4 regions of the Kitasatospora sp. NPDC093679 genome follow, and region 1 is predicted to be linked to each of the others. Evidence: riboswitches for the same ligand, from Rfam matches in the RefSeq annotation. Region 1 holds a riboswitch; each other region holds the start of a gene.
What was found. Region 1 has a riboswitch for cyclic di-AMP ahead of AB0O09_RS00280 (transglycosylase family protein). Riboswitches for the same ligand answer to the same signal wherever they lie in the genome.
Positions count from the first base shown of each region.

Region 2: another riboswitch for cyclic di-AMP. It lies ahead of AB0O09_RS27310 (glycoside hydrolase family 16 protein); the one in region 1 lies ahead of AB0O09_RS00280 (transglycosylase family protein).
Region 3: another riboswitch for cyclic di-AMP. It lies ahead of AB0O09_RS04850 (peptidoglycan DD-metalloendopeptidase family protein); the one in region 1 lies ahead of AB0O09_RS00280 (transglycosylase family protein).
Region 4: another riboswitch for cyclic di-AMP. It lies ahead of AB0O09_RS29270 (NlpC/P60 family protein); the one in region 1 lies ahead of AB0O09_RS00280 (transglycosylase family protein).

Region 1 covers NZ_JBFBDW010000001.1:63,394-67,260, reverse strand. The annotation lists gene AB0O09_RS00290 (MFS transporter) at 1-546, shown strand, start outside; gene AB0O09_RS00285 (hypothetical protein) at 626-1,327, shown strand; cyclic di-AMP (ydaO/yuaA leader) riboswitch at 1,820-1,970, shown strand; gene AB0O09_RS00280 (transglycosylase family protein) at 1,972-3,123, shown strand; gene AB0O09_RS00275 (glycoside hydrolase family 6 protein) at 3,597-3,867, shown strand, end outside.
Region 2 covers NZ_JBFBDW010000040.1:18,111-21,977, reverse strand. The annotation lists gene aceB (malate synthase A) at 1-256, shown strand, start outside; gene AB0O09_RS27315 (gamma-glutamylcyclotransferase) at 397-783, shown strand; gene AB0O09_RS27310 (glycoside hydrolase family 16 protein) at 829-2,142, opposite strand; cyclic di-AMP (ydaO/yuaA leader) riboswitch at 2,146-2,322, opposite strand; gene AB0O09_RS27305 (8-oxoguanine deaminase) at 2,582-3,867, opposite strand, start outside.
Region 3 covers NZ_JBFBDW010000003.1:302,756-306,622, forward strand. The annotation lists gene AB0O09_RS04850 (peptidoglycan DD-metalloendopeptidase family protein) at 404-1,381, opposite strand; cyclic di-AMP (ydaO/yuaA leader) riboswitch at 1,387-1,549, opposite strand; gene AB0O09_RS04855 (DUF6348 family protein) at 1,899-2,723, shown strand; gene AB0O09_RS04860 (hypothetical protein) at 2,940-3,134, opposite strand; gene AB0O09_RS04865 (PP2C family protein-serine/threonine phosphatase) at 3,571-3,867, opposite strand, start outside.
Region 4 covers NZ_JBFBDW010000046.1:24,772-28,638, forward strand. The annotation lists gene AB0O09_RS29265 (NlpC/P60 family protein) at 1-683, opposite strand, end outside; gene AB0O09_RS29270 (NlpC/P60 family protein) at 923-1,990, opposite strand; cyclic di-AMP (ydaO/yuaA leader) riboswitch at 2,001-2,189, opposite strand; gene AB0O09_RS29275 (NlpC/P60 family protein) at 2,549-3,577, opposite strand; gene AB0O09_RS29280 (NYN domain-containing protein) at 3,769-3,867, opposite strand, start outside.

The DNA.
Region 1 (3,867 bases):
AAGGGCTACTCGCCGGCCCGGACCGGCTTCGCCATCGTGCCGCTGACCGTCGGCATGGCGCTGGTGCCGCGGTTCGCCGGGCGGCTGCAGGCCCGGCACGGGGTGCGGTGGGTGGCCGGCGGCGGGCTGGCGCTGATCGGCGCCGGGCTGCTGGGCGTCTCCACCGCGGGCCCGGGCACCCCGTACCCGGTGTACGCGCTGTGGCTGCTGCTGCTCTCGGCCGGCATGGGGCTGTCCGCCCCGGGCCTGACCCACGCCGTGGTCTCCGAACTCCCGCCCGGGCAGGCCGGGCTGGGTGCCGGACTGAACACCGCGGCCCGGGAGCTGGGTGCGGCGCTCGGCGTGGCCGTGGTCGGCACGGTGCTCGCCTCCCGTACCGGCGCGGCCCACGGCCCGGCCGAGTTCACCGCGGGCATGGCCACCGGGCTCCGGGTGGTCGCCGTGCCGGTGCTGCTCGCCGCCCTCGCCGTCCTCGCCGGTCTGCGCGGCCGGCCGGCCGCCGAGCGGCCCGTTCCCGCGCCGGCGCCCGCCGCCGAGGCGGCCTGACGGCCCGTACGGCCCCGCGGCCGGGGCGGTGGGGCGCCCCCCGGGGCGCCGGCTCCGGCCGGTTTGCCACCATGCGGGCATGACCCTCATCGTCTCCGTGGCGGGCGCCGGTTGCGGCTGTGCGCCGCGCCGCGCCTGGTCCGCCTCGCCCGCGCCCGCGTGGGCGGCGGCCGCCGGAACCGCCCTCGCCCGCTGGCCCGATCCCGACTGCGCCGAGTCGCCGTACGAGGGGCGGGGCGTCGTGCAGACCGACCGGATGCCGGTGGCCGGCGAGGAGCGGATGCTCGGGCTGGACGGCCCGCTGCTCGTCGAGGGGCCGTTCTGGTGCCTGTTCGCCCCGGCCGCGACGGCGCTGAACGGGGTGCCCGACGACCCGGACGGGCTGCCCGAGCACGCCCTGGTCCGCTGCACCCCGCTGGCGGTGGCCGACGTCCGTCCGGGCGGTGCCTGGGTGCGCGTCGCGGTCGAGGAGGTGGTGCGGCTGACGGAGGTGCGGGAGCGCTGGGTGCCGTCCTCGGCCGGTTCGGTCGCGGGCCTGTTCCCGCCGGAGGGCGCCTCCGTGGACCGCTGCAGCGTCCGCCGCGGTGCGCTGCGGTACGTGGAGTGGTCCGCCCAGGGCGATCTGGGCCGCCGGGCGGTGCTGTGGGAGGGCGACGGCCGGTCGGTGCTGCTGATGTACGCCGAGTGGTCCTTCGACGAGGACGACGTCGTGTTCGGCCACCGGCCGCTGACCGCGGCGGAGGCCGCCGACGTGCGGGCCTGCTGGCCCGCGGAGGGCTGAGCGGACACCCGCCGCGCGATCCCCGTTCCGACACGAACGGACGGCCGCCGCGGGCGCCCGGCGGACCCGAACCTTCCGTTTCGGCCCGCTCCGGCCCCTCGGTTCGTGCCGTGATCGTCCCGGCGGGGCCCGGCGGCGGACCCGCCGAGCCCCGCATGCGTGCATTTTCGGCCGACTTCGCCGCCCTGCCGCACGGAAATGCCACCGGGAATTTCCCAGGGAATTTCCACGGAATTCGTCCGATCCGCGCCGCCGCGGACACGTCAGGGCCGCTGCCGCCCCCCGCGACCTGCGGCGCGGCCCGGGCCGGCGGTGGCGCGCGGGGCGGCGTGCGGCCGAAATGCACGCATGCGGCACCGAAGCACTCGTGATGATTGTGTGATGTTCGGGATGCTGGCTTGTTATCGCAGTGATGATCCCTCTAATGTCCACCTCAGCCCGACAGCACGGGCGCCCGAGGCGCGGCACGCCGAACCCTGCCCACCGCGTCGACCGGGTCACCGACCAGACCCTGGGCAGGGACGGGGGACCCAGTTTCGACGCCGCCCCCACACGGCTAGGGGTGAAGCCGCCTCAGTGCGGCCGGGCCACCTCCCGGTCCGAACCCGACAGCTCACCTCGCAGGCGTGCGGAGAGGGAACTCGATGGGTTTCATCGGCTCGGGCCGTCACCGCCGCCCCACCCAGACCGAGCGCGCCGTCGCGGCCGCAGGTGTGGCAGGTGCGGGTCTGGCGATCCCGCTGCTCACCGCGACGGGCGCCCACGCCGCCCCGGTCACCACCTGGGACGCGGTGGCCCAGTGCGCCAGCGCGGGCAACTGGGGCAAGAGCGTCGGCAACGGCGAGTACGGCGGCCTCCAGCTCGACCTGCGCACCTGGGTCGCCTACGGCGGCGACAAGTTCGCCTCCACGCCCGACCGGGCCACCAAGGAGGAGCAGATCGCCGTCGCCGAGCGCGTCCTCGAGGACCGCGGCGCGAAGGCCTGGGGAAACTGCGGCAAGTCCGCGGGCCTCACCGGCGAGGGCAAGCCGGAGACGGTCGACCAGAACTCCCGGGGCGACCAGGGCTCGACGGCGCCGACCGCCACCACCGCGCCGACCGACCGCGGCGCCTCGGCGCCGGTCTTCACCGGCATGCAGGGCCGGGACGCCAGCGGCGTCTACTGGTACCTGGTGGACGGTCAGTGGTACTGGACGACCAGCCAGGAGATCTACGACTACTACACCGGCCCGACGGCCCCGACCGCCCAGAGCCAGTCCACGGCGCCGGGCCAGGCCACCACCGCGCCGGCCTCGCCCACCGCGCAGGGCAACGCCACCACGCCTCCGACCATCGACCCGATCACGGGCCTCCCGGTCACCCCCGACCCGACCGGCACCACGACCGCCCCGGTGCCGGGCACCACCACGGCCCCCGGCATGCCCGCCCCGGGCACCGCCGCACCGGACGCCGCGCCCCCGGTCATCGACCCGATCACGGGCCAGCCGGTCACCCCCGGCACGACCAGCGCGCCGGCCACCACCCCCGGCACGCCCGCCCCGAGCACCACCGCGCCGGCCACCACCGGCCCGGGCACCACCGCCGACCCGGCCGCCACCACGGCCACCCCGGCCCCGCAGGCCACCACGCCCGCCGCGCAGCCCGACACGTACACGGTGGCGGCCGGCGACACGCTCTCCGACATCTCCGACAAGAACAAGCTCGGCGGCTGGAAGCAGGTCTACGACGGCAACGAGGGCACCATCGGCCAGGACCCGAACCTCATCAAGCCGGGCCAGGTCCTGAAGATCAAGTAACAGCGGCACCGCAGGCGCACCGACGCCGGCGGCCCCGGGACGCTCCCGGGTCCGCCGGCGTCCTGCCGTTCCGGCGCCGGATCCGGCCGGTGCCGGGCGGCCGGGGGCGACCCCGAAGTCAACCATCGACGTTCACATCGATGAACGATGGTTTCATCCATGGCCAGACCGTGGACGCGGAGCCGACAACACGTCAACGCCCTTCACGCAGGGGAGCATTGATCGCAGTGCGCCTCCGCGCCGCCCGCAGGCCCGGCAGCGGATTCAGCGGAGTGAACGACCCGGCCGCGGCACCCCGACAGCGCCCGGAGCCCCGCACGCATGTCGGCCAGGCGCCCAACCGCCCGTCCTGCGCGGAGCCTTGACGCGGCGGGCGGGTGCGACTAGAACTTCCCTCGCGCTTGGGAGCGCTCCCACGAGCCGCCCGCACCCTCGCCCTGCGCAGCCCGTACGCCAGCCCCTAGGAGCCGCACGTGTCCCGCCCACGCCGTCGAATCGCGGCCGCGAGCGCCGCCGTCGCCGCCGCCGCGGTCTGCTGCCTGCCCGCCAGCGCATCCGCCGCGCCCGCCGCCCCCGGCGGCGACCGGGCCGCGGGCCGGGCACCCGGCCCCGGCACCAGCTTCTACGTCGACCTCGACAGCAAGGCCCTGCACCAGGCCGCCGCCGACCTCAGGGCGGGCGACTGGGACAACGCGCTCGCCATGGCGAAGATGGGCTCGTACCCGGTGGCCCAGTGGTTCAACG
Region 2 (3,867 bases), on a different contig from region 1:
CGCCGAGATCTCCCGCTCGCAGATCTGGCAGTGGATCAACAACGGCGTCGTCCTCGCCGACACCGGCGAGAAGGCCACCGCGGAGCTCGTCCGCCGGCTCGTGGCCGAGGAACTCGCCGAACTGCGCACCGAGCTCGGGGACGCCGCCTACGCCGCCGGGCGCTGGACGGAGGCCGCCCGGCTCTTCGAACAGGTCGCCCTGGCCGAGGAGTTCGTCGACTTCCTCACCCTGCCCGCGCTGCCCCTGCTCGACTGACCCCAACCTATCCGCCGGGCGAGCGGCCCGACGCCCGCCAGGACGTCGAACTCGTCCGCCGCAATTCACCGTTCCGTACGGCTCCCGCCGCCCAGGCGCCGGGAGCCGTACGGAACACCCGTGTTCGGAGGCACTTCCCCATGGCGCTCATCTTCTTCAACGGCCAGGCGATGACCGGCGGCCCGTTCCACCCGCTGGTCGCCGAGTACCTGGTCGGCCCGGTCCGCACCGCACCCGGCCACCGCTTCTTCTCCGTCCGCGACGTCTGCCCCGGCCTGCTGCCCGACCCGGGCGGCAGCGCGGCGATCGAGGGCGAGCTCTACGACCTCCCGCTGGAGCACCTGCGGGACGCCGTCCTGCCGGGCGAGCCTCCGGAGTTGGAGCTCGGCGTGATCGCCCTCTCGGACGGCACGCCGTGCCTGTCCATGGTGCTGCGCCGCGGTGAGCTCGAGCGCGGGGTGCACCGCGAGATCACCGGCCACGGCGGCTGGCGGGCCTACCTGGCCACCCTCGGCCGCACCGCCTGACCGGCGCCCCCGGGGGGAGGGCGCCGGTCGGGCGGACGCGGAAGGTCAGCCCGCCTTCCAGAACTTGACCGAGTCGACGGCGATGTCCGCCGAGGAGCCCACGGCGGGCACGGTGCCGCCGAGGGCCGTCTCGGACTGCAGCACCCAGTGCATCGAGTTGGCGGGGATGCGCGCGGTGGAGCGCCCGATCACCTTGCCGTCCAGGTAGAAGGTCACGCCGTCCTTCTGCCAGTCGACCGCCGAGGTGTGCCACGCGCCGGCGGTCGGGACGCCGCTGGAGTAGGCGTCCTGGTCGCTGCCCGAGGTGGCGTCGGCGCGGTGCATGAAGGCGCCGATCGAGCCGTTGAGGTCGCCCTCGGGGAAGTCGATCTCGCCGTGCTGCGGCCAGACGCCGTCGTCCGGCCAGAGCAGCCACGCCATCTTGTAGCCGGAGGCCGAGGTCGCCTTCCAGGTCACCTCGAAGCGCCCGTACTGGACGCCGTCGCCGGAGGCGGACGGCAGCTTGGGCACCGGTGCGGAGACCCAGGTGCCGGAGGCGTCCCGGTTGAGGTGGAGGTTCATCTGGCCGTTGGCGATGGACATCGTCCTCGACGGCGAGTAGGTGCCGTTCTTGCTGGTGTCCTTCCAGCCGTCCGGGTAGGCCCACCACTTGCCGTCCACCGCGGCCGGCAGTCCGGAGCAGTGGCTGGCGGTGATGGACGGGCCGTTGGAGCAGCCCGTCCAGCTGCCGAGCGGCACGTTGACGCCGTCGAAGTCGTCCGACCAGGTCGGCGCACCGGCCGTCGAGGTGGGGGAGGAGCTCGCCGACGGGGAGGCGGCGAAGCTCGGCGCCGCCGTGGTCGGGGACGCGGTCGGCGTGGTGGGCGCCGGGGTGGCGCTCGCCGTGGGGGAGGTGCTCGGCGCCACCGGGGCGGCGGTCGGGCTCGGGCTCGGGGCCGGCGCGGCGGTGCCCGCGTCGCGGACGTCCAGCGTCTGCACCGGGAGGTCGTGCCAGCGCCGGTCGGCGTCCTGCCAGGTGCCGAAGGCGGTGTAGACGCCGGCCGGCAGGGTGCGGGCGGCGGTGGTGACGGTGACCCCGTCGGGGCAGATCCGCACGTTGCGGCCGCTGCCGGGGAAGTCCAGCTTGTTGCCGGCGGCGTCGCGGACGGCGACGCCGATCCTCCGGGCGGTGAAGCAGGCGGAGGAGTGGACGGAGAGGGAGGCGGCTGCCGCGGTGTTCGCGGCCATGGCGACCGGCGAGAGCCGGTCCTGGGTCACCTCGGGCACGTTGGCGGCCTCGGCGCTGCCCAGGAAGGGGACGGCCAGCAGGCCGAGCCCGGCGACCGCGCCCACCTTGAGGGCGATGGCGGAAACAGGCATGGAGTTGTTCCTCGACGACGCCTGCGAGGTGAGCTGTCGGATTCGGGCCGTCAGGTGGCCCGGCCGCCCGGTGGGCGGCTTCACCCCGAGCCCTGGCCGTACGCGAGCATGCGCGCGGGGCCAGGGCGACTTACCTGGTTCCCCCGCTCCCGTCCGTGTCGCATCTCGCGTTGCCGTCACCGGGCGGACGGGACTCGGCGGTCCCGGGACGGGGCCCGCATGGAGCGGGCGTCCGAGCAGGTTAGCAGTGTCCTCCCGGAGGGCAAGGCATCGGACCGTCGATGTCAGGTCCGTCACATCCGGGCGCGCCGCAGCCCCCGGACCCTCGCCGTGGGTCCGGGGGCTGTGCTCCGTACGGCCACCGGCCCGCTGTGGGCCGGCCGGGGGCCACGGAGTCCGGGTGGCGTACCGTCCCTGGTACGGCCCGGAGTGCGGGGGGTCAGGCGCGGGAGGCGAGCTCCTTCGCGGCGCGGGCGCAGGCCAGCGCGATCCGGTCCTCGTCGACGGTGGTCAGCACGCCCTTCTCGACGACGGCGTTGCCGTTGACGAACAGCACCGCCAGCGGCGGCAGGGCGCCCATGGTGAGCGCGGCCACCGGGTCGGCGATCGAGGAGTGCATGATGCCGTCGACCTTCCACAGGGCCAGGTCGGCGAGCTTGCCGGCCTCGATGGAGCCGATCTCGTTCTGCCGGCCGAGCACCCGGGCGCCGCCCATGGTGCCCAGACGCAGCGACTGGCGTGCCGTCAGCGCGTCGGGGCGGCCGTGCAGGCGGTTGATCAGCAGCGCGTTGCGCAGCTCGGTGCCGAGCTCGCCGGACTCGTTGGAGGCGGTGCCGTCGACGCCGAGGCCCACCGGCACGCCGGCCTTCAGCATGTCCGGGACGCGGGCGATGCCGGCCGCCAGACGGGCGTTGGACGAGGGGCAGTGGGCGACACCGGTGCCGGTCTCGGCGAACTTGGCGATGTCGGAGTCGTTCATGTGGACGCAGTGCGCCATCCACACGTCCTCGCCGAGCCAGCCGGTGGACTCGAAGTAGTCGGTCGGGCCCATGCCGAACAGCTCCTTGCAGAACTGCTCCTCCTCGGCCGTCTCCGAGCCGTGGGTGTGCAGCCGGACGCCCTTGCGGCGGGCCAGCACGGCCGACTCCCTGAGGAGTTCGGTGGAGACCGAGAAGGGCGAGCAGGGCGCGAGGGCCACGTGCAGCATCGAGCCGAAGGAGGCGTCGTGCCACGTGTCGACGGCGGCCTCGGAGGCGATCAGGATGTCCTCGGTCCGCTCCACCGCGTGGTCCGGCGGCAGGCCGCCGTCCTTCTTGCTGCGGTCCATCGAGCCGCGCAGCGCGGTGAAGCGCAGGCCGAGCTCCTGCACGCCCTCGATCGAGGCGCCGAGGACGTCGCCGCCGCCCTGCGGGAAGACGTAGTGGTGGTCGGAGGCGGTGGTGCAGCCGGACTTGAGCAGCGCGGCGGCCGAGCCCTGGGTGGCGGCGTGCACCAGCTTCTCGTCGATCCGGGCCCAGGTCGGGTAGAGCGCGACCAGCCAGTCGAAGAGGATGTCGTCCTGGGCGAGGCCGCGGGTGATCCACTGGTAGAAGTGGTGGTGGGTGTTGACCAGGCCCGGGGTGACCAGATGGCCCTCGCCGTTGATCCGGCGCACCACGTTGTCCAGCCACTGCGGGGCGGGGCCGTCGCCGACCGACTCGATCCGGTTGCCGAGGATCACCACGT
Region 3 (3,867 bases), on a different contig from region 1:
GCTCTTCGCACCGGGTCCGCGGAACCGGACGTCGCGAGGACGACCCGGGTGGCGTTCGTGGCGCCGGTCTCCGGGGTCGTCGTCGATGGGGTTTGGCCGGTCAGCCCAGGTGGTGGCGGGTGACGGCGGTGGCGACGGCGAGCAGGACGGCGGCGCGCTTCGCCCCGGTCGGCTGTTCGGGAACGTTCGGCCGGTCGGGGGCGTGTTGCCCGCCGTACCGGGGAGCCGCGCCGACACGGCGCGGGAGCGGTGAAGTGCCCGTGCGGCACGGGGGGTTGGGAACGGCCGAGGCCCGGCCCGGGATCACGGGATCCCCGGGCCGGGCCTTCGGATGCGGCGCGGTGTGCCTCGGCGGCGCTGCCTCGGCAGGGTTCGCGTCAGCGGTGTGCGTCAGCGGTGTGCGTCAGACGCGGACACCGTGGGCGGCGAGGTACGCCACCGGGTCGATGTCGGAGCCGTACGACGGGGTGGTGCGGACCTCGAAGTGCAGGTGCGGGCCGGTGACGTTGCCGGTCGCGCCGGAGAGGCCGATGATCTGGCCGGCGGTGACGGTCTGGCCGACCGAGACCTTCAGGGCCGAGAAGTGGGCGTACTGCGAGTACTTGCCGTCGGCGTGCTTGATGACGACGTTGTTGCCGTAGGCGCCGCCCCAGCCGGCCTCGACGACGGTGCCGGCGGCGATCGCGTGGATCGAGGTGCCGGTGCTGACGGCGAAGTCGACACCGGTGTGGTAGCCGCTGGACCAGTTGGAGCCGGCCTTGTGGTAGGGGGTGCCCAGGGAGGCGGCGACCGGCGCGACGTAGCCGGAGGCGGCGGCGGGCTTGGCGGCCTCGGTCTTCGGGGCGGCGGGCTTGGCGGCCTCGGTCTTCGGCGCGGCGGGCTTGGCGGCCTCGGTCTTCGGGGCGGCCGGCTTCGGCGCGGCCTGGACCGGGGTGCGCTTCTCGGAACGCGAGGCGGCGGCGTCGGACTTCTTCGTCTCGGCCTGCGGGGCGGCGGCCTGCGGGGCGGCGGCCTGAACGGCGTGGCCGCCGACGGTCAGCTTCTGGCCCGGGAAGATCAGGTTCGGGTTGCCGCCGATGACCTGGCGGTTGTCCTGGTAGAGCTTCTTCCAGCCGCCGTCGACGTGCTGCGCGTTGGCGATCTTGGACAGGGTGTCGCCACGGACGACCTTGTAGCTGGCGTCGGCGGCCGGGGCGGCGGCCGGAGCAGCGGCGGGGGCCTCGGCGTGCGCGGCGGCCGGGGCGGCGGCGGCCGGAGCGACGGCCGGGGCGGCGCCGTGGGCGCTCGCGGCGGAGGCGGCGGTGACGGGGATGGCGATGGCGGCGGCGGCCACACCGGTGGCGACGGCGACGCGGGACAGACGGGTGCCCAGAACGGACATGGGGGTGTTCCTCTCCGACGCCTGCGAGGTGAGCTGTCGGGTTCGGGCGGGGAGTTCGCCCGGTCGCGGAAATGACGCGACTTCACCCCAAGCCGTCCCGGATCACCGGGTGCGGCACTTACCTTGGGTCCCCCGCTCCTGCCGTGCACGGAAGGGTGCGTGACCCCGGACGGCGGCAGGACTCGGCGTTCCGCCCGGTGGCCCGCCCGGCCGGTGTGGCCGGGCAGGCTCCGAGGAAAACCGATGGGCCCCTCCGGAGGCAAGCTCCCCGTCCCCGGCGGCCCCCCGGGGGCCTCGCGGGGGTCACTCTCCGCCCGCTGCCGGTGGGCGGAGCGCAGTCGCTGCAGTGACCGTACGTGTCCGGATCATCAGCAGTCAGGCAAATCGGACACCCCCCGTGGCTGCCCGCTCGCGGCCCGGCACGGATCATGGCCCGCCCGGTGACGCTGGTCACCCGGGGGGCCGATAGCCTCGCTCCCGAGCGGTGTTCGACCCCTTTTCGAGCGAGGAGCCCCGGGTGCGCGCGCAGTCCCGGCTGGATGTGATCCAGCGCAGCGTCGTCCGGGAGATGGCCCGGTTCGGTCAGCGGTTCACGGTCGAGGGCAGTGTGGTCCGCGGGCCCGGGACGACGGCCGTGGCGGTGCGGGAGCACCCGGGCGAGGGCGGCGGCGCGGGGCACGTCGACCTCGGTTTCGCCTTCGACGTGGGGCGGGCGGACGGCCTGGTGGTGTGGGACTGCACGGCGGGCCTCGGCCGGACGGAGGAGGAGCGACTGGAGAGCGCGGTGCGGATGTGGGCGACCACCACCGCGGCCGCGGTGGTCGAGCTGCAGGAGGGCCACGGGGTGCACGGCGACCACGTCCGCGCGGCGCGGTTGCCGGGCTGGCGGGCCGTGCAGGGGCCGGCCGCCGTCTTCGGCTTCGACAGCGAGCGGCTGTCGGAGTGGCTCGCCGGCCACCGGTTGCTGCCGGAGCTCGCCGGGGTGCTGGCCCCGGAGCTGGCTCCGGACGGTGCGGAGCCGGCCGTGACGGGTGTGAAGCTGTTCCTGGGCGGTCGGGCGGGCGAGGACGTCGCCGAGGTCCGGGTCAACGGCGCGGTGTCCGGGTCGGCCTCGGCGGCGCTGCGTGCGCTCGGCTGGCCGCGCGGCGAACGGCTGTGCTGGGCACGGCTGTTCGTGCTGATGGTGCCGGAGGGCCGGCCCGTCGGGGAGGCCCCCGCGGCAGTTCGCTCCGCCCCCGTGGACGCCGGCGGCGCCCGGCCCGCCGGGGCCGTGGGGAACACTGTGCCCGCCGCGCGGCCGGGGGTGCTGGCCCGCTGGCGGCGGGCCAGGGCCGGGCGGTAGGTCCGGACGGCCGGACGGCTCACGACGGCGGTCGGCCCGGGTCGGGCGACACCTTGGGGCGGACGGGCACGACCGGCTCGGACGACACGGCCGGACCGGAGTCGGAACCCGGCCCGCGAGGGCGGAGTCCGTCCCGCGAAGGGGACTTCGGCCCATCGGAACGGACCACTGGAGCGGCGTTCGCCCGCCGGGGCGGAGTCCGGCCCGCGGGAGGGGTCAGCTCGCGACGGAGGAGATGGTCTTCGCCAGCTGGTTGAGGAAGTCCTGGATCGGCCGGGCCGCCGTGGACTGGCTCACCATGAAGCCGAAGAGTGCCGCGATGATGGCGTGGCTGGTCTTCAGCTGCTTGTTGCGGATGAAGATGACGACGATGACGCCGAACAGGAACAGCGCGGAGACGGAGAAGGCCACCCGGACTCACTTCCTCAATCTGTGGCGGGGGTTCGTGCTGGAACCCCGTGTCGGAACCGGACCGCGGCCTGCGCCGACCGTCCCTGGCACGAGTCGACCGATCCCGCCGCCGTGGAGGCGTCCGCGGCGCCGGTGACGCCTGCTGTCTGCCGCACCTCTCGCCCCCCGTCCCCCGAGCATCGACCAGCCCACCCGGACTCAGTGTGGTCGTTCGTGCTGCCTGCGTAAAGGACTAGCCGGGAGCCCGGAGCGAAGATCCTGCCATGTGAGACGAATTTCCGCCGACCGAGACGATAGCCGATGTCTCCTGACGAACCGTCGGCGGGGGCGGGGTGGAACGCGCCGCAACGGCCGATCGGCAGGCTCGGGGCCTGCGGTCCGCAGGTGAAGAGGTTGTCGGGATTGGCCGAAGATCACTCCCGGGGGTTGACAGGGGCTACTGCCGCCACACCAGCAGCACGGCGCGGTCGTCGTTGACGTCCTTGGCGACGGTCTCGATGAGGCGGCCCGCGGCGCCGCGGAAGCCGTTGACGACGAGTCGGTCGGCCTCCCCCATCAGCCGGTCCATGCCCTCGGCGAGGTCGCGGCCGGGGATCTCGACCATGCCGTCGGTGCACAGCATCAGCACGTCCCCGCTGTCGAGCCGGCCGCGCAGGCCCTCGAACTTGGCGCCGTCGTAGATGCCGAGCAGCGGGCCCTCCTCGGACTCCTTGGCCTCCCAGGCACCGGTGCC
Region 4 (3,867 bases), on a different contig from region 1:
CGGTCGGTGCCGTGCGCTGCGCGGCTGGCCGCGTCGGCGGCGTCGTCCGCGGCCAGCCGGGCGCGTTCGTCGGTGGTGAGGCCGCCGAGCAGCCGCTGGGCGTCGCCGAGCCGGCGCCGGACCTCGTCCTTGTGGTCGGCGAGCGAGCGGCGGACCTCCTCCAGCTCGGCGAGCTTGGCGGTGGCCTCGGCGCGGCGCTGGTCGAGCCGGCGCTGCCGGTCGAGCACCTGGTGCAGGGTGTCGCTCTGCCGGCTGGCGGCCTGGTCGAGGGCGCGGGCGCGGGTGAGGTAGCCGGCCGGGTCGGACTCCAGCATGAGGCGGACGGAGGGGTCGAGCCCGCCGTCGCGGTACTGGGCGGCGGCGGCGGTGGCGAGGTCGGTGTAGAGCCCGTTCAGCTCTTCCTGGCCGGTGGCGACCTGGTCCTGCAGCTGGCCGGCCTCGGTCTGCAGGCGCTTCTGGTCCTCCCCCGCGGCGTTCGCGCGCTCGCTGGCCTGCTCGGCCTCCTCGTAGAGCCGGTCGACCTTCGCCCGGACGTCGGCCGTCCGCCGCCCGGGGTCGGCGGGGGCGCCGTGGGCCGCGGTGCCGACGGTGGCGCCGACGGCCGTGGTCGCCGCGGCCGTGAGCACCAGGGCCCGGGCGAGGGTGTGGCCGCCCGGCAGTTGGGGGCGTCGGTGCGCGGACATGCGGCGGCGGCTCCGTTCCTGCGGACGGACGGCCGCCGCCGCCCGGGTCGGGCGGGCGTCCTCGCGGACATCCGGGGGCAGACGTTAGCGAGTCCGGCCGGGCTAGTCCAAACCCTGCCAGCACCGAATATTTGACCTTCAATCGGACATTCTGCCGACCGGGCCGCCGGGTGCGGCAACGGCCGCGGGCCCGGCCCCACAGGGGGAGCCGGGCCCGCGGGGAGCCGCCGGACGGACCGTCAGACCCGGACGATCGCCGAGATCGGCATGGCCGTCGCCGAGACGTAGCGGACGACCGCACCGGTGTGCGGCGCGTGGATGACCTGCCCGCCGCCCACGTACATGCCGACGTGGTGCTGGTCGCTGTAGTAGATCACCAGGTCGCCGGGCTTGGCGTTGGCGATGTTGGTGCCGATGTTGGTGCCCGCGCCGGCCTGGGACTGCGAGGTGCGCGGGATCGAGACGCCGGCCTTGCCGTACGCCCACTGCATCAGACCGGAGCAGTCGAAGGTGCTCGGGCCGGTCGCACCGTACACGTACGGGGCGCCCAGCGCGGACTTGACGGCCGCGATCGCCTTGGCGGTGTACGAGCCCGAGGGCACGTCCGCACTGCCGAGGTCGGGACGGGCGGTGTCCCGCGAGGCGCGGTCCGCGGTGGACTTGGCCGCGGAGGCCGCCTTCGCCTCGGCCGCGGCGAGGTCGTCCTTCTCCTTCTGGGTGAGGGTGTTCAGCAGGGCGCTGGCCTTGGCCAGCTTGTCCTGGAACTCCTCCTTCTTGGCCTTCAGCGCGCGGGTGCTGGTGTCCAGCTCGGCGAGCTTGTGCTCGGCCTCGGCCTTCTGGCCGTCCAGCTTGGCCTGCTCGGCCTTGAAGGACTTGAGGGTGTCGGCCTGGGTGGCGCTCATCCGGCTGACCGCGCCGGCCTGACCCAGGAACTCGCCCGGGTTGCTGGAGAGCATCAGCTGGACGGTCGGCGAGATGCCGCCGTCGCGGTACTGCTGGGCCGCGACCTCGGCGAGGCGGCCCTGGACGCCGCTGACCTCCGCCTGCTGGCGGGCGACCTGGTCCTGCAGCTGGGTGACCTGCTTCTGCAGGTCCTGCTGCTTCTGCTCGGCCGCGAGGTAGGCCTCGTTGGAGGCCTCGGCCTGCTCGTTGAGCTGGTCGACCTGGGCCGCGACCTGCTCCTTGGTGGGGGTCGGGTCCGCGTGCGCGCCGGTCTGCGAGGAGAGGGCCACCGCAGTGGCGGCTGCCGCAGTCAGGATCGAGGCGCGGGTACGGCCGACGGGCTTGGGACGACGATGGGACGCCACGAAGGCGGACTCCTTCTTCCTCACACCGCCTACCGGGTGAGCTGACGGGTTCGGGCCGGAAGCATTGCCCTACGACGCCTCACGCCCGCACCCGCCCGTCCGCGGTCCGACCGCGGCCCGGCCGGCGCGGCCGACCTGACGCCGATTCACCCCGGGGGAAACGTGGTTCCCCGGCTCCGTTCGACAGCACCCCCGCAGGGGCTCCCCGTGGACGGTCGGGACCGTCCTGCTGCGTCGCGGACTCGGCGGCGACCACCGCCGTCGCCCGGGTTGGGCGAACCACTGTGCGGTGATCCGTGGGGATGACCCTAGTAACCGATCCGTGATCCGTTCAAATCCTTGTCAGAAAAACGACGGGGAAATGTTGTCGTGAAAATGTGATTGCGACCGCCAGTGACCGGCGATCCACGCTCGGATGACGCGATGTCACCCGCCGGCGGACAAAACGCGACGCCCGGGCGTGTCGGAGATCACACGGTGATCGCGACACGCCCGGGCGTGTCATGCGGCATCAGAAACGCCACAGGTGAGGCTTATGTCCGAATTGCTACCGGAGGGTCAGACGCGGCGGATCGTCTTGATCGGCAGGGTGTCGGCGTCCATCACCTTCACCACGTCGCCGGTGTGCGGCGCGTGGACGACGAGGCCGTTGCCGATGTACATGCCGACGTGGTGCGCGTCCGAGTAGTAGATGACGAGGTCACCCGGCTGGGCGTCGGCCAAGGAGGGTACCCGGGCGCCGACGCTCGCCTGCGACTGCGAGGTGCGCGGCAGCGACACGCCGGCCTTGGCGTACGCCCAGACCATCAGACCGGAGCAGTCGAAGGAGTTCGGGCCGGTGGCGCCCCAGACGTACGGGGTGCCGCGCTTGCCCATCGCCGCGGCGACCGCGGTGGCCGCGTAACCGGAGGCCGGCGGCAGGCTGCCCAGGTCGTAACGGCTGTCGCCGCGCGAGGCGCGGTCGGTGCCGAGGACCGCGGCGCGCTCGGCGGCGGTCAGCGTGCTCAGCAGGCTCTGGGCCTCGGAGAGCTTCTTCTGGACCTCCGACTTGGCGTCGTTCAGGACCTGGGTGGAGCGGTCCAGCTCGGACAGGATGGCGGCGGCCTCCTGCTTCTGCTGGTCCAGCCGGCGCTGCTGGTCCCGCAGGCCCTTCAGCGTCGAGGCCTGGGTGTCGGTGGCCTGCTCGTTGCTGGACGCCTTCGCGAGGTAGTTGTCCGGGTTCGAGGAGAGCATCAGCGCGACCGTCGGGTCGACGCCGCCGGTGCGGTACTCGTCGGCCGCGACCGCGGACAGGCCCGACGCCACCTGGGAGAGCTGCTCCTGGCTGCGGGCGATCTGGTCCTGCAGCTGGTCGGCCTGCTTGCGGAGCTGGTCGGCCCGCTCCTTGGCGCCGTTGTACTTCTCGGCCGCCTGCTCCTGCTCCTCGAGCAGCTTGTCGACCTGGACCTTCACCTCGTCCTTGCTCGGCTTCGCCGGCGCGGCGTGCGCGGCGGCCTGGGCCGACAGGGCGACCGCGGTCGCGGCGGCAGCGGTGAGCACGGTGACCCGCGCGCGGCTCGGCTGCTTGGGACGGCGGTGGGAGGCCAAGGGACTAGCTCCTTCTTCCTGCTGGACTCACCCGATCGGGTGGACGTCCGGAAAATAGGTTTGACGCCAGACCCTAGTGAAGATCCGCCTCCTGCGCCACTCCCGTGCCGGGCGAACTTGGCGCGGAACGCTGGATTTCACCACCCCGACACAACCCCGCCACCCGGCCCTCCACCTGGGCCGACGGCCCGTCAGGGCCGGGCGAGCCGGTTGAGCAGCAGGATCGACGCGACCGGGCGTGCACCGGCCTTCCGTACGCCGTCCGCGACCTCCCGATCCGTGGAGACCAC